Regions from separate parts of the Neobacillus oceani genome, predicted to be linked through region 2. Evidence: predicted binding sites of a transcription regulator. Region 2 holds the regulator's gene; the other holds the start of a gene.
What was found. Region 2 encodes Rex, which represses fermentation and respiration genes when NADH is low (regulators of the CRP and FNR family bind a similar motif). Its sites were predicted from a motif close to TTGTGAAATATTTCACAA; they were not measured.

Region 1: the regulator Rex is predicted to act here: its motif matches at 5,319-5,336, upstream of qoxA (cytochrome aa3 quinol oxidase subunit II).

The regions. Positions count from the first base shown of each region.
Region 1 is NZ_CP143543.1:2,050,134-2,058,270, forward strand. It holds gene V1499_RS10170 (hypothetical protein) at 1-295, opposite strand, end outside; gene qoxD (cytochrome aa3 quinol oxidase subunit IV) at 1,342-1,641, opposite strand; gene qoxC (cytochrome aa3 quinol oxidase subunit III) at 1,642-2,250, opposite strand; gene qoxB (cytochrome aa3 quinol oxidase subunit I) at 2,240-4,216, opposite strand; gene qoxA (cytochrome aa3 quinol oxidase subunit II) at 4,206-5,216, opposite strand; gene V1499_RS10195 (STAS domain-containing protein) at 5,589-6,440, shown strand; gene V1499_RS10200 (EamA family transporter) at 6,648-7,487, shown strand; gene V1499_RS10205 (chaperone NapD) at 7,686-7,919, shown strand; gene V1499_RS10210 (hypothetical protein) at 7,991-8,137, shown strand, end outside.
Region 2 is NZ_CP143543.1:248,259-259,372, reverse strand. It holds gene V1499_RS01455 (YhcN/YlaJ family sporulation lipoprotein) at 1-101, opposite strand, end outside; gene V1499_RS01450 (beta-glucosidase) at 551-2,944, shown strand; gene V1499_RS01445 (right-handed parallel beta-helix repeat-containing protein) at 3,069-4,577, shown strand; gene groL (chaperonin GroEL) at 4,976-6,604, opposite strand; gene groES (co-chaperone GroES) at 6,662-6,949, opposite strand; gene V1499_RS01430 (lysostaphin resistance A-like protein) at 7,205-7,939, shown strand; gene V1499_RS01425 (YdiK family protein) at 7,936-8,136, shown strand; gene V1499_RS01420 (redox-sensing transcriptional repressor Rex) at 8,150-8,824, opposite strand; gene moaC (cyclic pyranopterin monophosphate synthase MoaC) at 8,886-9,380, opposite strand; gene V1499_RS01410 (ABC-F family ATP-binding cassette domain-containing protein) at 9,741-11,114, shown strand, end outside.

The DNA.
Region 1 (8,137 bases), 1.8 Mb from region 2:
CCGGATTCACAAATGGAACCATGACCATAACTAACTGTGGAAATGGGTTTATTACTTCTATAGAGTGGGCTCCGTTCCAGTTGTAGCCTTTGGACCACAATTCCGCCTTCTTATCTTTAAAAGCATCACTTCTTAATAACCCTGCGACTTCTTTATTCCGCTCGGCTCCTGAAATCGGTACCCAGGAATGGCAATCACATGGTTCTTCTGCAGCCTTGACCGCATTTCCCGGTACAGCAAATACGCCAAAAGCAAGTGCTCCGCTAAATAAAACAGACAACAATTTTCTTTTCAAATTGACGCCTCCCTTTTTTTGATACAATTCCTATTTCTATAGATTATGGCAAAACCCTTCTTTTTTCGAGGAAAAAAGTGAAAAGAAAACCAGAATATGTCGGTTAGGTGAATTGCTCGAAAGGAAACTTTCCCAACAAAAATTTCTATAAATGTGAACATTCTGTGACAAAATACTATTTATTCTGTTAATATAGGAAAAAAGGAAGGAAAGAAGAGGGTGAAGGAATGGGCCGGGTTTTAAAATTCTTTTATCTAGCGATTGGGTTTTTTTGTGTGGCTAGTTTCGTTGTCCTTATGATGAAGCATGCATACCAGCATATGGTATTGTCTTTTTTCCTAGCTTTATTCAATTTTGGGCTTTACTCACTGTTTAAAAAGGAAGGCAGCGTCCCGCAGCTGCGGCTGATTAAAGGTGGGCGGAGATGAGAGATTCTTAGAATGGTATGAAAACAGTTTCGGATGTTACTTTTTTTGAAAGCGTCTTCACCGAGGTTATGAAGACAGTTTGGGAGTAATCTTCATCTTGAAAGTGTCTTCATCGAGGTTATGAAGACAGGTTCGGAGTGATATTCCCCTTGAAAGTGTCTTCATCAAGGTTATGAAGACAGTTTTGAAGTGATATTCCCCTTGAAAGTGTCTTCATCGAGGTTATGAAGACAGTTTTGGAGTAATCTGCATCTTGAAAGTGTCTTCATCGAGGTTATGAAGACAGGTTCGGAGTGATATTCCCCTTGAAAGTGTCTTCATCGAGGTTATGAAGACAGGTTCGGAGCGATATTCCCTTTGAAAGTGTCTTCATCAAGGTTATGAAGACACGTTTGGAGTGATTCTCCCCTTAAAATTGTCTTCATCGTGAATGAAGCAGCTTGGGCTGAGCGTGTGTTGTCATCATCGCATGAAATGCAGAGGTTTTCAAAAGAGTTTCCCAACAAATGCATCATTTAATGGGGAAGGGAAACGGCAATTATCAATAATACCCCGTAAGATGACAAAAGCAGGCGACCCAGAGGGAAGCCTGCTTTTTTTACAAACAATAAAGAAAAATCAGTGGGAGTGGCCGGACGTGAGGACCCAGATTGAACCCGCCACAATGACGAAGGCCAGGAAGAATGCATAGGCCATGTTGATGACATTCGCCTTGCGGTCTTCACCTTCCCTTAGATGCATGAACAAGAACAGTTGGATGGCGGCCTGCACGAATGCAAGCGTGCCGATAAACCACATGATCGTGTTAGGTGGAAGGGAGGTCTTCAGTGCCACCCACGCCGCCCCGAGTGTCAGGACAAGCGACATGAGAAATCCAATGACATGGCTGATAGGAAAACGATTCTCTTGATGATTCATTTAATTCACCAACCCTGCTAAATACACGAATGTAAAAATGAAAATCCATACGACATCAAGGAAGTGCCAGTATAAGCCGAAGATAAATGCTTTACGGGCAGTAATCGGTGTAAGGCCGCGCTTCTTCAGCTGGATAATCAACAGGATAGCCCAGCCGATTCCGATTGACACGTGGAGACCGTGCGTTCCAAGCAGGACAAAGAAGCTTGATAGGAACGCGCTTGTCTGCCAGGTCGCGCCTAAATCGACGTAATGGATGAATTCGCGGATTTCCATGAATAGGAATCCTGCGCCGAGAAGGAGTGTCAGGACTAACCAGAGGATCAATCCTTTCATATTACTCCGGCGCATTTCGTAAATCGCGATGCCCATGGTGAAACTACTTGTTAACAGAAGGAACGTTTGGATTAAGACATCCCTGACGATAAAAATATCCTGCTGGGTCGGGCCGCCTGCATAGCGTTGGCCCAATACCCCGTATACCGCGAAGAGTGTCGAAAAAAGGACGATCTCAGCTCCAAGGAAGAGCCAGAAGCCGAGGATGTTCATCCTGTTTTGTTCGGTTTGCAGTTCAAGCGGCAATGATGCTGTGTTTGCATTAGCTGACATGGCTCTTCACTCCTTTGCCGAATTTTCTCCACTTGCGCTCGGTCTCGATGATTTCGTCCTTAGGGACATGGTAGCCATCGTTATAGTCAAATGAACGGAAGGCCATTCCTGCAAATATGCCAAGTCCGACAATACCTGCTGCGATTGTCCATTCGAAGACGAGCAGGAAGCCCGAGACCCCGAAGATAAAGCCCATGTAGATTGGAATCCAGGAATTGCTTGGCATATGGATTTCCTCTACCTCTGAATCTTTTAAAGGCTGAAGTTCATTGTTCTTTTTCATATGCCAGAAAGTATCAAGTGACTTGACTTCTGGGATTTTTGCAAAATTGTAATGTTGAACTGGTGTCGCAGTCGCCCATTCGAGCGTCCTGGCATCCCATGGGTCGTTGCCGACATTCCGGTCAGCGTAGCGCGCGCTGTAGTAAATGTTGTAGCAAAGCGCTGCGAAGCCCGCCGCTAGAACAAACGCCCCGATAGCGGAAACCATCATGAGCGGGCCGAAGCCTGTTTCAGCTGAATACGTGTACGCGCGGCGTACCGCTCCGTCAAGGCCAAGGAAGAACATTGGCATAAATGTCATGTTGAAACCGATGTTGAACAACCAGAAATTCCATTTGCCGATCCGTTCGTTCAGCATATAGCCGAACATTTTTGGCCACCAGTAGTACAATCCGGCAAAGATTGGGTACACAACTCCCGGAATCAGGACGTAGTGGAAATGCGCCACAAGGAACAATGTATTATGGTACTGATAATCGGCTGCGGCCATTCCAAGCATTACGCCGGTTACCCCTCCAATAACGAATGTTGGCACGAATGCGAGCGACCACATCATCGGCACAGTGAACCGGATACGGCCTTTCCGCATTGTGAATAGCCAGTTGAATACTTTAACCCCGGTCGGAATCGCGATTGCCATTGTTGTAATCGAGAAGATCGAGTTCGCCGCCGGGCTGTTGCCCATCGTATAGAAGTGGTGGACCCAGACGAGCATGCTCAATACGGAAATCATGACAATGGAAGCGACCATTGATTTATAGCCATAAAGCGTTTTTCTCGCAAAAGTTGAAATGATGTCTGACAGCATTCCGAATGCTGGCAGGACAACGATATAAACTTCAGGGTGACCCCAAAGCCAGAACAGGTTCGCCCAAAGCATGTCGATACCGCCGCCGGAAACCGTGAAGAAATGTGTTCCGAAAACCCGGTCGAATGTCATGAGTGCAAGGGCAACCGTAAAGATCGGGAAGCTTGCTGTGATAATAATGGACGTGATGAACGTTGTCCAGGTGAACATCGGCATCCTTAACAAGGTCATGCCTTTCGTACGCATTTTAAGGATGGTGACGACAAAGTTGATACCAGTCATCAGTGTACCGGCCCCGGCGATTTGCAGGGATACGGCATAGAAATTGTTCGCGATGCCCGGACTGAATTCCTTGCCGGCGAGCGGGAAGTAGGACGTCCAGCCCGCGTCAGGTGAACCGCCGATGATAAAGCTTATGTTGAAAAGCATCGCACCGCTGAAGGTCAGCCAGAAGCTGAGTGCGTTCAGCTGCGGGAAGGCTACGTCCCTTGCGCCAATCTGGAGAGGGACGGCAAAGTTCATTAGGCCAACCAAAAGAGGCATAGCAACGAACAAAATCATGATGACGCCGTGTGTCGTAAACACTTCATTATAGTGCTGAGCATCCAAAAACGTATTTTCAGGTACGGCCGTTTGGGTTCTCATCATCAAGCCGTCGACGCCGCCGCGGAAGAACATCAGGATCCCGACAAGGATGTACATAATCCCGATTTTCTTATGGTCGACCGTCGTCAGCCAGTTGTCCCAAAGCCATCTCCATTTTTTGAAATAAGTAAGGGCTGCAACAATCCCGATGGAAGTCAGGGCAATAGCAATTTGCGAGGCAAAAATCAGTGGGTCGCCCGTTACAAAAAATTCATCCCATTTAATGCCCACTATGCTCACCTCCGTCTGATTCTTTTGAATGGGAACCGTGATCCTGGTGATGTTCCGATTCTACAGTTCCTGCATCTTTATTTTTGTAGTTGTTCTCGTCTTCGAAAATTTTCCCAGGCCATCCGTGGCCGCGGTCATACATTTCCGGGTTCAAATAGTTTTTCGAATTGCTGTCTGAATGGTCTACCCATTCAAGATGGGTATTGGAGTACGTTTCCCGTCCAAGGTGGGAAGGCTCAAGCTTCTTTAAATACTCTTCTTTAGTGAGTTTAGGAGCAGTTTCCTGTACTTCCTTCACCCATTTGTCGAAGTCTTCATGGGTCATGGCCTGGACTTCGAATTGCTGTTCAGCGAAACCACGCCCGTTAAAGTTACTGTTTTTTCCGACATAGGAGCCAGGATTGTCGGCAACAAGATACAGCTGGGTTTCCGCTTTGGCCATTGAATACTTTTGCCCGGCAAGAGCCGGGATCCAGAAGCTGTTCATTGTTCCAGCTGATGTCAATTTGAAATCAATCGGCCTGTCCTCAGGGATGTTTACATAGTTAACCGTCTCAATTCCCTGTTCCGGATAGCTGAAGATCCATTTCCAGTCGGCTGATGTCACTTTAATGACAAGCGGTTCCTGATTTTCGTAGCCTTTAGGTATCTTTTCAGTCGCATAAATTGTTTTTATAGTGGGAATGGTCAATGCGATGATAATAATGATTGGGATGGCGGTCCAAATTGTTTCCAGGACTACGCTCCCATGCTCCTCAGGTGGTTCATAATCCATATTGTCCTTGCGTTCGCGATACTTCCAGACAATATAAATGAACAGGGCAAAAACAACACCTACGACAAGAAGCATCAACACGATCGAGTAGTTGATTAACCCCGTGATTTCCCTAGCGACAGGGCCCTGTGGGTTAAATACAACCATGTTGTTTTCACAGCCTGCCAAAATGGAAATGGTAAAAACAGAAAGCAAAAATGCAATGACTCCCTTTACCTTTCTCACTTTTTCATCTCCTTTTCTCGTAAAACGATATGTTCAATTAATCACAAACTATTATCCAGCGGTTCCATAAATATGTAAACGCCGAATATAAATGGCTCCTTGTTGTGACATTTATCACACATATAGGTCAACGCTATTTTAACATAGATAGATGTGAAGGTTGGCGGGGTAATTGTGAACAAAATATGAAAACAATAATTGTAAAATAGTTTCCTTCCTTTCCCTATTATATGGGCAAATTGGGTTTCAATTTGTGGTGGATTTCTTTCTTTCCAGACGATGGGGCGCAGACCTGGTTGAAAAAACGAATAATTTGTGAAACTTAAAGATTGCTTGTAACATTGAGGTAAAATCAATCACTCGGAGGCGTATATGGATAAAGATTTTCTTTTGCTTGGGAAAAAATTATTTGAGCGAAGATTTGACATCGCCAAGAAGGTCCACGAAATCAGGCTTTCGGAAGCAACATTCGAGCAAAGGCAGCTTCTGTCATCCATGATTAATGTGGATGAAATTATTGCGATTAGGGCAAACTTTATCTCCCATTTTGCCGAAACTCTCTTGCATGGCTTGAGCAAGGAAGAAGCCTATGGGAGGATTGAACAATGGGGAAGGGAAACGGGGGAATTTACTTACAGTTTGGGCATTCCTCTTAATGAAGCGCTGAAAGATACGAGCTATTACCGGATGTTTATCATTGATGCGTTGGAGGAGGAGATTGAGAAACACAACATGTCCATCAAGACAGTCTTTGCTGTTTCGAGAAAAATCGATCCGCTTCTTGACCATGCGGTCTATTGCTTCAGCCTCACATATGTCCATTATTATAAGAAGAATCTCGAAGCATCAAAAACGGCTTTCCTTGAGCTTTCGGTACCGGTTGTCCCTCTCATGAATGGAATCGCAATCCTGCCCCTGATCGGGAACATCGATACGGAAAGGGCCCAGTTGATAATGGAAGAAGCGCTTGAGGCGGCTGTAAGGCTAAAGCTGACAACGCTCTTTTTCGATCTTTCCGGCGTGATGATCGTCGACACAATGGTTGCCGACCAATTGTTCAAGGTCATCAACGCCCTTGAACTTCTGGGTGTTAAGTCAATCCTGACAGGAATCAGGCCGGAAATTGCGCAAACTGTCATCAAGATGGGCATCGACTTCAGGAATGTTACCATTAAAGCAACCTTGCAACAAGCGTTCAAAGAAATCGGTAGTATGGAAGAATAATACCCATAGTAGATTTTCCATCAGCGGGTGGTTTGATTCTCTTAATTAAAGGAGTTTATCTGACACTTTGCCTTATAGCTGGCTGTCCGCAACGTCCGACATAAATCGTTCACTTTTTTGAAAAAAATGTTGTCGATTTTTCTCTGATAATTCACTATACTTAAAAAGTAATTTAACAAATACATAGTGTAAGAGAGAAGGCTCGGCATGTGGTTCGTTGGGGCAATCGTGACAACGGTTTGTTTCGGGGTGAATAATGCAATCTTCAAATGGAGTACCGGAAAAGGGTATTCAAAAGTTTCGCTGCAAATTTTCTTTTATTTAACCGCATTTATCCTGTCGTTAGGGTATGGGCTAGCAGCTGGAGGCTTAAACGTTTCGTTCATTTCAATCGTGCTCGGCGCGGCGATCGGAATCCTGAATGCAAATGGCAATATCCAGATGTCGAAGGCCTATGAAAAGGGACCGGCAAGCCTGACATCGCCTATCATCTCGTCAAATGCGGTGTTTCCAGTCTTAAGCGCGGCACTCATTTTCCATGAACACATCAGCACGATGCAATGGGTCGGGATCTTGATTATCCTTTCATCCGTGGCAGCCATCCAGTACACCCCGGCCAGGAAAGAAGGAAAATCCGATTACTATGCGTGGATATACAGGATCGTTCTTGCGATTTTGTCGTTTGGCGCGCTCGGGATCTTAATGAAGCTTGGATCCACAATGGGCATTAGTTCAATCAGTATTCTTATCTCGATGTATGGCGGCGGTGGCCTGTATTTATTGATTGCGATTATTGCCGGAAAAGAGCAAGCCGGGAAGCAGGAAATAAAGATTGGCGCAATCGTTGGTTTGATAAGCATCGCCGGCTACAGCAGCTATTTTTACGCGCTGAAAACAGGTGTAGCAAGCATTGTTTTCCCATTGATCAGCCTTAATTGCCTAATCGTCGTGTTCACCGGATGCGTCATCTTTAAAGAAAAAATTCGCGCCTATCAGCTGGTTGGAGTCCTGTCCGCCCTTTTAGGAATCGTCCTTATAAAAATGTAGCTTTTGAATGCTTCCCGACAATGAGCGGGGAGCTTTTTTCTGTTGGAATGATGATAAAAGCCTTTTTGAAAAAAATAACCATTTCGCCACAACTTTATGAATGATATGTTAACTTATCCAATTTGGCTATGAAGTGGCCGCGGCATCCTTTACCATAATAATGGATAAGTGTTATTTAACGTGAAAGGGGGCGAGAGCATGGTCGTATCCGGATATTATATTGAAACAATAGAGGGCAAGGCTTTATCGGCTGCAATCGCGATGAGCAAAATCAAAGGTGTCGATGTGCGCCATATAGAGGAAGACAAAAAAATCATGGTAACAATCGAAAGTGATACCCCCGGCCAAAACGAAACCATTTCCGACTCCCTTAAATGTATTGAAGGTGTGTTAGGTGCATCCGTTGTGTTCAGCAATTACAACGGAATGTGAAGTTTCCGGTTAACATGCATGTTTCCAGAGCTTCCCGGGAAACTAAGGGAAAAGGAACATGAGGTGGGCATATGGTAAAGTGGGATGAACAAGGTGCGCCAAACAACAATCTTTCCCCGAAGACCATCAGGACTTCAAAGCTGTTGGGCAAGGAAAAGGACCAGGAGTTTTCTGAGGAATTATCCGATGGCGGCGAGCGCAACCGGTTTATTGAAAAT
Region 2 (11,114 bases):
GCCTTTTGTCTATTGTTATCATTCGAGCCATCATTATTAACACCACAGGCTGAAAGGACCAAAGCTGTTAATGCAACCGAAACTAAGGCTATTCGTTTCATAAAAACCCTCCTTTGTTTTACACGTTTTTATATTGCCATCATTTTTTCGTCAATATACATGTGATTTTCCTTACTTTGCAATGATTGTTGCGTTTGTTGTTAAGGAATCACTTCGACACCCACCACCGGTACTATCTACATAATTAAGTTAATTCACACAAGCATTATTCACCTATAAACACTGATATATCAATGTTTATGGGTGTTTTTTGTTTTCCGGGAATACGTTAGAAAACGCAGGAATGGATTTGGTTTTACATATTTCACAAAAATTTTTAAGCAGAGAAAGCTGTAAACAGTTGAAACATTTGAGCTCATACATATGTTGAAAAAATTGTATAAAAAATGGAGATGCTTAATGAATTATTTTAAAACTAAAAGACATTATAGATAGCAAGGGAAAAATTTCAAAACTGACGCACTACATAAATAGTAAGGGAGATATTAAGATGATAAAACGAACGGTTACAATTTTTTTGACAGCAATAGTCGTCATGTCTACGGTCGTAATGCCTACTTTTGCGGAGAAAGGTGGAACACAAGGGAACAAGCCCTGGATGAACACCAAGCTCTCTGCTGAGAAGCGCACCGAGCTGCTTCTCGATGCGATGACGATCGAACAGAAGATGCAGCAAATCGTCATCTCGCGCTTCAATGAGAACAACACCGGTGAGACGGTCGTCATCAACAGGAGAGGTACCAGCAAGTACCAAAACGGAGTATTCGAGCCCCAGGGCACTTTGCCTGGATGTGAGTGGCAGGACACCGGCCGGCAAATTCGTGGGATCAAGGAACTAGGTATCCCCACAATCCGCATGACCAACGGTGGCACGGGTGTGAAGGGCGGATCGTGTGGCAATGACCCATTGGCGACGGGACTACCGTCCACCTTGGCCATGGCCGCGACTTTCAACCGTAAGCTAAACAATGAGGCCGGTCGGATTCTAGGTAAAGAGACCCGGGCCTTTGCCCATCACGTAATGCTCGGACCGGGCATGAACCTCGTGCGTCACCCGTACAATGGCCGGAACTATGAGTACTTCAGTGAGGACCCATACCTGACCGGTACACTAGCGACCCAGCAGGTCAAGGGAATCGAGTCCCAGGGGGTGCAGGCCCAGCTTAAGCATCTAGCAGGCAACGAGCAGGAAACTGAGCGATGGACGATGGGGGTACAGGTTCCCTCACGTGCCATGAACGAACTGTATATGCTGCCCTTCGAGATGGTCGTTAAGGATGCAAATCCAGCCTCTGTGATGTGCTCGTTCCCAGATGTTAATGGCACCTTTGCCTGTGACAGCCCTGAACTGCTTCAAGATGCTTTGCGCAGAAACTGGGGCTTCAACGGGTATGTCATGAGTGACCGTCGCGCGATTCATAACACGGTCTCCGCTATTAAGGCGGGAATGAATGTCGAGCTCGACTGGGCACCGCAATACTACACCCAGGAGAAAATCAAGAAGGCCCTTGATTCGGGTCAAGTGACCGAGAACGACATCGACAATCTGCTTCGTCCACGTTACATCAAGATGATTGAATTCGGCCACATGGATAAGCCTTTCAACAAGTTCATGCCTGAAATCGTCGATGCGAAGGCCAATGGTGCGAGCGCTCGGAAGATGGCCGAGGAAGGGGCCGTGCTGTTAAAGAACGATAACGGCTTCCTGCCACTGGATGGTAAGCCGAAGTCGATCGCGCTGATCGGCGCCGAGTGGTTCGCCGGTATAGCCAAGATGTCCCCGCGCTCTATTCGGGCCGACAATGAGAACGTCGTGACCCCTTACACGGTCACCCCACAGCAGGGCTTGGAAAACGTTATTAAGGAGCGGGGCTACAACACCAAGGTGACGTACAACGATGGCCGTGATCCCCAGGCTGCCGCCAAACTTGCCTCACAGTCTGACATCGTGTTGCTCATGGTCGGTGACAACCCGCATGAAACTGCGGACCGCGACACTCTCGGCTTCCCGGCTATCAATCAGGTGAAGCAGGAGCCGCTGATTGATGCAGTCCTGAAGGCAAACGCGAAGAACACTGCTGTGATCCTGAAGACCTCTGGCACGGTGCTCATGCCGTGGTTGGATCAGGTTCCTGCCGTACTCGAGGCGTGGTTCCCGGGTATGGAAGATGGCAATGCTGTCGCCAATCTGCTCTACGGGAAGGTCAATCCTTCTGGAAAGCTGCCTATGACGTTTGGTGCTAAAGCCCGAGAGGCCGCTTTCGCGACCGAGAAGCAGTACCCAGGAACTCGTCAAGACACCGGCAAGCCTGGTGGCCCAGGCCCGTACGGTAACGGTTCCCAACAGTTGATTGCCCGGTACACCGAAGGCCTGCAGATGGGTTACCGCTGGTACGAGGCCAACAATGTAAAGCCCGTCTTTCCTTTCGGATACGGTCTATCGTACACGACCTTCAAGTATGACGCCCTCAAGGTGAAGAGGGTTCGCGGCAACAAGGGCTCGTTGGCCGGTCTTGACGTGACTTTTACCATCACGAACACTGGTAAGGTTGCTGGTAAAGAAGCAGCCCAGGTCTACTTAACCCTTCCGAATAAGACGGGTGAGCCGGCCAAACGGCTTGTCAACTTTGAGAAGGTCGACCTTAAGCCAGGTGAGAGCAAGAGTGTGACACTAAGGATTAACCAAGCAGACTCCAACCACCCGTTCTCCTATTTCATTCCGAAAGAACCAGATAACCTGGCGAACTGGGCTGACGGCGAATGGGCAACTGCTGATGGAAAGTACCGCGTACATGTCGGTGGTTCCTCGGCAGATACTCCCCTGGTAAAGGACATTCCGTTGAACTTCAAACTCGACAAAAATAAAGGCAAAGGCTCTAAGTAATAGACCTCTGGTCATGGGATGATGCCGTCGACCAGCAGAGGTCGTCGAAACATCCCAAAGGCGGTGAGCGAGCAGGCTCACCGCTTTTCTCCTTGTCAAAATTTCCAGTAAGGACGTGAGAAGTTTGATCAAGAAATCAGTTCGGAACAGCCGGAGAGGTTTGGTGAATTCGTGGTGGGTGGTTCTTGGCCTGGTGTTCCTCTTGACCGCATGCATCGGGGAGGAATCTGACAAGCAAGTCGAGAGCAATGAAACTGGGGAACCAGCCCCGTCCAAGCTCGGCGACTGGCAGGTCCCCGGCTTGGTGGACCGGGCCGGCAAGCCAATCAAGGTGCCGACGCCCGGCCGGACCACAGGCAGGACTCTGGACGTCACGGACTTCGGGGCAGATCCGGATCCGGACTCAAAAGACGACGCAGCAGCCATCAGGAAGGCCCTGGACGCGGCCAAACCGGGTGATGAGGTCTTCCTGCCGGCCGGCACGTATGACCTGCGCACCACTGACCCGGCCGATGAGTCGGCGAACATCGTGCTGCGCAGCGGTGTGGACCTGCGGGGAGAGGGTCAGGAGAGAACCGTGATGATTACCTCCTTCGACGGTGAGGATGACAGCCGGGTGATCCGGGCCTCCGGTGTCCACGACGTCATTGTCGCTGATTTCACTATTACCTCCCGTTATAAGGGACCACTCGGCGATGATCCCGACAACGGCGACACGGGTGGAGGTCCTATGTATGGGATCTACCTCGGAGCTCACAAAGGGAAGGCCAGTTCCCGGATCCTTGTGGAGAACCTGGGCATTCGCAGGTTCAAGCGCCACGGAATCTCCGTCAAGGCCAGCCGTGAAGTGACCCTCACTGGAAACTCTGTAAGTGAGGCAACTGCTGTTGGCCCCGGGGGACAGGGCTATGGAATCGCTATCGAGGGTTCAGCGGATCAGCACGACCCAAATGCCGCTAACGATTCCAGGCACAACGTCGTCATCGGCAATACCTTCAATGGCAGGCATTTGCGGCATGCCATTCTGCTGCAGTTCCCTACGCACAACAATCTCGTGGCGGAGAACACCATTACCGGCAGCATCCTCGACGCCATCGACCTGCATGGCGAGGGTGAATACCTGAACGAGGTCCGGGATAATACGGTCGTTGGCGGGCAGAAGGCGGGTATCGCGCTCGGCAATTCCGGCGGGGCAAAGAACAAACATGATGCCTCAGGTCCTGGAAACTGGGTGCACTCCAACGACTTGATTGGAAACCGTCAGGGAGTCCTCGTCATCCTGGGAACTCCTGACACCCTCATTGAGGACAACAGGATCACCGCTGGGGATGATTCGCGGGTCGGCATCGAGCTCCGGAATGCGCCAGGCACAAAGTTGCACGGTAACCACATCACTGGTGGGACTGACAAGTTCTGGGCCATCCGCCTCATCAAGGACCGAGGTGCTGACGGACGGGGCAAAGGAATCCCGTCAGGCATCAGGATCAAGGGCAACGTCATTCGACAGGCCGCCAAAGGCATAAGGATCGATGCCGGGAAGAATCTTTGTATAAGGGAAAACGTTTTCGACGGCATTGAGGGAGACGAGTTGAGGGTGGCCGACGGGATAGAGGTGAGCAAGTCTTGTCCCTAAGTCGACAAAATGTATCAAAGTTGTGGCATTTCCGTGGCATGAATCGGGTCATGAAATTAAAAATAAGATGATCATTATTAAGTATTAATTGAGTTAAAAACTGCCCACGAAGGTTACTCTATAATCTGGCCCTTAAATGGAAAAAGAGCGCTGATCCTTATTCAAGGATTGCGCCCTTTTCATGAATTCTAGATTTCGAGACAATATTATTAACGAACCTTCTTATAATATGGAAGAAAAGGCCTCCCAACAGTTTAGCAAACTGATGAAAGACCTTCTCCTATAGTTAGCTTTTTGTCATAGGTTTCCATGTTTTTTATAAAACGAGGACCAATCCGAGGACAAGAAAAGCATATTATCATATTAGAAGTTGATATAACAAGGTTTCAAAACCCTAATTACATCATGCCGCCCATTCCGCCCATGCCCATGTCAGGCATGCCGCCGCCTTTGTTTTCCTCAGGCTTGTCGGCAACAACTGCTTCAGTTGTCAGGAACATAGCCGCAACGGATGCAGCGTTTTGAAGCGCGGAACGTGTAACCTTTGTTGGGTCAACGATACCGGCATCGATCATGTTCACCCATTCGCCAGTAGCAGCGTTGAAACCAGTGCCGATTTCTTCACGCTTCAGGCGGTCAACGATGACAGAGCCTTCGAGGCCTGCGTTTTGCGCAATTGTGCGGACAGGCTCTTCCATAGCGCGAAGTACGATGTTCACGCCTGTTTGCTCGTCGCCTTCAACCTGGATTTCAGCCACTTTGTTGTAAACGTTCAAGAGGGCGACGCCACCGCCGGACACGATTCCTTCTTCAACAGCAGCACGAGTTGAGTTCAGGGCGTCTTCGATACGAAGCTTGCGCTCTTTCAATTCTGTTTCAGTTGCAGCGCCGACCTTGATGACAGCTACGCCACCAGCCAATTTCGCAAGGCGCTCCTGCAGCTTTTCACGGTCGAACTCGGAAGTTGTTTCTTCAAGCTGAACGCGGATTTGGTTTACTCGCCCAGCGATTGCAGCTGAGTCTCCAGCGCCTTCAACAATTGTTGTGTTCTCTTTGGAAACAACAACCTTGGAAGCACGGCCAAGAGATTGGATTGTTGCGGATTTAAGGTCACGGCCAAGCTCTTCTGTGATAACTTCGGCGCCAGTAAGGGCAGCGATGTCTTCAAGCATAGCTTTGCGGCGGTCACCGAAGCCAGGAGCCTTAACAGCAACAGCGTTGAATGTACCACGAAGCTTATTGACTACCAATGTAGCAAGCGCTTCACCTTCAACATCTTCAGCAATCAGCAATAGCGGCTTGCCTTGCTGGACAACCTGCTCAAGGACAGGAAGGATTTCCTGAATGCTGGAAATTTTCTTGTCAGTAATCAGGATATACGGATTATCAAGGACAGCTTCCATCTTATCGGAATCTGTAACCATATATGGAGATGCATATCCGCGGTCGAATTGCATACCTTCTACTACATCAAGTTCGGTAGCGAAACCTTTTGATTCTTCAATCGTAATAACACCATCGTTGCCAACGCGCTCCATTGCTTCAGCGATCAATTGGCCGACTTCTGGGTTGTCAGCGGAAATCGCCGCAACTTGGGCGATGGATTCTTTTCCTTCGATTGGCTTGGAAATTGCCTTCAATTCTTCAACGGCAACCTTTGTCGCTTTTTCAATCCCCCTGCGGAGAACCATTGGGTTGGCGCCTGCGGTTACGTTTTTCAGGCCTTCACGGATCATTGCCTGCGCAAGGACAGTCGCAGTCGTTGTACCGTCACCGGCAACATCGTTTGTTTTGCTTGCCACTTCGGCAACAAGCTTGGCACCCATGTTTTCGAATGCGTCTTCAAGCTCGATTTCTTTCGCGATTGTAACACCGTCATTTGTGATAAGCGGTGAACCGAATTTTTTCTCAAGAACAACGTTGCGCCCTTTAGGCCCAAGCGTGACTTTAACAGCATTTGCAAGAGCATCTACACCGCGAAGCATTGAGCGGCGCGCGTCTTCACTGAACTTAATGTCTTTTGCCATAGTTCAAAAACCTCCTCAAGTCAGATAAAATTAGGTATGTGCCCTGAGTTCAGGCAATTATTCGCCAATAACGGCGTGGATATCGCTTTCACGAAGGATTAGGTATTCAGTTCCCTGGTACTTTACTTCTGTGCCGGCATATTTTGAGAAGATGATACGGTCGCCGACAGATACTTCCGGAGCTACACGCTCGCCGCTATCGAGAACACGGCCGGAACCTACTGCTACAACTTTGCCCTCCTGCGGCTTTTCCTTTGCAGTGTCAGGCAAAACAATGCCGCTTGCAGTCTTTTCTTCAGACTCGACAAGCTCAATGATAATGCGATCGCCAAGTGGTCTTAACAATTCAAACAACCTCCTCAAATGGTTTTATGTAGTCGCTTATTAGCACTCTGTTCAGGTGAGTGCTAACACAATTATTATAATAATGAAAACCCGTTTTTTTTGCAAGCACGAAGCATGAATTTTTTTAAAAAAAATCAACCTTATGAGTATGTCCGCTTTGGCAAAGGCTATACAGGAAGGTTTCATGATTGAAATAAGTTTGCCTTTGTGAGTAGAATGAAAAGTGATGCAAAAAGTATAAAGGAGCTTGCCATTTTGAAACGTGAATACGGTTGGATTCTTATTGTATATATCGTCATGCAGCTTTCGAGCCTGGTGGGGGTCCCCCTTTTGGCAATCGTCCTTGCCAGCGCGGGGAACAGTCCCCAGGAAACGCAGATGTATGCCTTAAATTACTGGCTGATAATCAGCTTTGTGTCGGCATTCCTGATTACGTTGTTCCTCCTGCGAAAAGAAATGGCCAGCTCGCTTCAAAACAGGAACGCTGCAAATTTGCCACAGTCCATCTCATGGGCCGTCGGCGGAATTTTCCTCGCCCTTTTCGCGCAATGGGCCGCCGCCATAGTGGAGCAAATGCTTGGGATTAAAATGGGTTCGGATAACACCCGTTCAATCATGCGGATGATTGACAATTTCCCCGCGGTGATTCTCATCAGTTCGGTCATCGGCCCCATCCTTGAGGAAATCGTGTTCCGAAAAATCATTTTCGGCAGCCTTCACAAGCGGTTTAATTTCTTTGTTTCCGCATTGATCAGTTCCGTTATCTTCGCAGCCGCGCACATGGAATTTGAACATATCCTGATTTACTCGGCAATTGGATTCACATTTGCTTTCCTTTATGTCCGGACAAACCGGATCATTGTTCCGATCATTGCGCACGTCATAATGAATACGCTCGTTGTTTTGATGCAGAGTATTTACCGTGAGGAAATTGAGAGATTCCTGCGTGAAGCAGAACAGATGCAAAACTTTATCGGAGGGTTTTTATGAGGCAATCACCATTGTTTTCCGGCATCGTGTACCTCCTACTCGGAATTTTGTTTACATATTTCGCAGTTGGGAGCGTAAGGGACGAAGGCTGGGGTTTCTTTTCCTATCTCCTCGTTATTTTGGCCACCTTTGATTTCGGGGCGGGCATAAGGATGATCGGTTTACATTACAAGCTAAAACGAATTCAAAAAAAGTGAGCCCCTTTTAGGCTCACTTTTTTGCTTCTTCTGCTTCTTCGGAAAAGTCCGCTCCGGGATAATTTTTCAGGAAGTAAATCAACGACTGCAATTCAACAGCCAGGTCGATATGATGGACCCGGATGGAGCGCGGGACATTCAGCCTCGCAGGCGTGAAGTTTAAAATTCCTTTCACATTTGTTTTAACGAGCCTGTCTGTAATCGGCTGGGCAACGGAAGCAGGTATGGTCAAAATCGCTACCGTAACATTGTCATTGTTCAGGTACGCTTCAAGGTCATCCAGGCTGTGGATTGGGACGTTGCCAATTTTCGTCCCCACTTTATCGGGATCAACGTCAAAGGCTACTTCGATTTTTGTATTATTGTTTTTCAGGAAATTGTAGTTCAAAAAGGCAGTCCCAAGGTTTCCTACCCCGATAAGGGCGACCTTTGTAAGCTCATCCTGATCAAGCGTCTTCCGAAAGAACCCAAGCAAGTAGTTTACGTTATAGCCGTAGCCCTTTTTGCCAAGGGCTCCAAAATAGGAAAAATCCCTTCGGATTGTAGCCGAATCGACTTTAACCGCTTCGCTAAGTTCCGCGGATGAAACTCTCTGCTTCCCAGAGGAATGCAAATTCTTTAAAAATCTGTAATATAACGGCAGCCTTTTGGCGGTTGCCTGCGGTATTTTCATTGTTTCAGTCACCATTGATCCCCTGCCCCGGTTTAATTTTTCTCGCAGGCCCCTGGCCATTCGCGGGAAATCTTGTTTACTGGACCTCTTGTTCTCGTTTAAAATCGCCATGCTTGCCGCCTGTTTTTTCAACAAGATAGGTAGGCCCGATTACCATTCCTTTGTCAACGGCTTTGCACATATCGTATATAGTCAATGCGCAGATGGAAGCAGCAGTTAGCGCTTCCATTTCCACGCCAGTATTTCCTTTCGTCTTAACTGAAGCAGAAATCATCAGCTTATGTCCTGCTTCTTCCTCTTCCCACCTGAAAGTGATGTCTACCCCTGTCAGCGGGATGGGGTGACACATTGGGATGATTTCCCATGTTTTCTTTGCTGCCATAACAGCGGCTACCTGGGCCACCGCCAGCACATCACCCTTTTTCATCTCATTATTCGTTATTCTTTCATAAATGTCTCGATTTACAGTTATGCTTGAGCGGGCGATTGCCGTCCTGGCTGTTTCCGGCTTATCGCTGACATCGACCATTTTTGCTCTGCCCTCTTCATTGAAATGCGTAAATTCAGCCATCCTAAAAACTCCTTTCCCAAAAACGGAACAACCTGGCAGATCGACCCCGTTTTCCCGAATGGGGCCCTGGCCGTTTTTCTAACCTTTTCCCTATAGTTCAGTTCTATGAGTTATAAAAATAATACACTATTTTCAGGTAATTGTGTATGCTCTTTGTTCCATGTTTCACATATGTTCCATTGTTTTTTAGCTTTTCACGAGATTAAGTCCCAATATTTTTAAAAAATTGTCATATTTAGCTCCTTTTCCCCTGTCATACGAGCTTAAACCATCAGCGGAAAACCATACCTGGAGGATGGTTCACTCATTGCCGAGCAACCCCTTATGGGTTACACTCTAGATAGTAATGGGGTGAAAAGAATGATTTTGCTTCAAGTGAATAACCTTGAAAAATACTATGGCGCTGAATTAATTTTATCGAACATAAAGCTTGAGCTCCAAAACAGGGACCGCGTTGCCCTGGTCGGCAGGAATGGCGCGGGGAAATCGACGCTCCTCAAAATAATCGCCGGCCATATCGGACATGATGGCGGCGAAATCATTAAACCGAAAGATGTTACCATCGGCTATCTCGCGCAAAATACGGGTCTCGAATCCTCCTTGTCGATTTGGGATGAAATGTTGAAGGTTTTCGAACCAGTCCGTAAGCTTGAGGCTTCGTTAAGGGAACTGGAAGGGCAAATGGCGGATCCGTCCATTATCGGCAATTCCAGTAAATACGAAAGAGTTTTAAAGGATTATGACGAACTGCAGGTCCGATACAAGGAGATGGGGGGGTACCAGTATGAGGCGGATATCCGTTCCGTGCTCCATGGACTCAACTTCCATACCTTTGATTATTCAACAAGTATCTCAAGCCTGAGCGGCGGCCAGAAAACACGCCTGGCGCTCGGGAAGCTGCTGCTAGGGAAACCCGACATCCTTATATTGGACGAGCCCACGAATCACCTTGATATTGAAACACTTTCATGGCTTGAGTTGTACTTGCAAAATTATCATGGCGCAATTCTCATTGTTTCCCATGACCGATACTTCCTCGACAAGGTCGTCAATCAGGTATACGAATTGTCCCGCCGGCAAATCCACCGGTTTGTTGGCAACTACAGTTCCTACCTTGTTCAAAAGGCGGAAAACTATGAGCGTGATTTAAAGCAGTATGAAAAGCAGCAGGATGAGGTGGCTAAACTCCAAGAGTTCATCCAGCGGAATCTTGCCAGGGCCTCAACGACTAAACGCGCCCAAAGCAGGAGGAAAAAACTCGAGAAGATGGAGCTGATGGACCGGCCTTCAGGAGATGAAAAATCGGCCACCTTTTCGTTTGAAATCGAGCGGCAAAGCGGCAATGACGTTTTGCTTGTTGATGCCCTTGCCGTCGGATATGAAGCTCCGGTTGCAGCGGACCTTTCTTTTTCCATCACAAAGGGTGACAGCATCGCGCTTGTCGGACCTAACGGAATCGGGAAATCAACCTTGCTCAAAACGATTATAAAAAACCTTCCGGCACACGCGGGCTCAATCCACTACGGTACAAACGTCATGATAGGCTATTACGACCAGGAACAAGCCAATCTTAGGTCGAATAAGCGGGTCATGAATGAGCTTTGGGACGAGTACCCTCTGAAAACTGAAAAAGAGATCCGAACAGTTCTCGGAAACTTCCTTTTTTCCGGAGATGATGTCCTCAAGCCCGTTTCCACTTTAAGCGGGGGTGAAAAGGCGCGCCTCGCCCTGGCC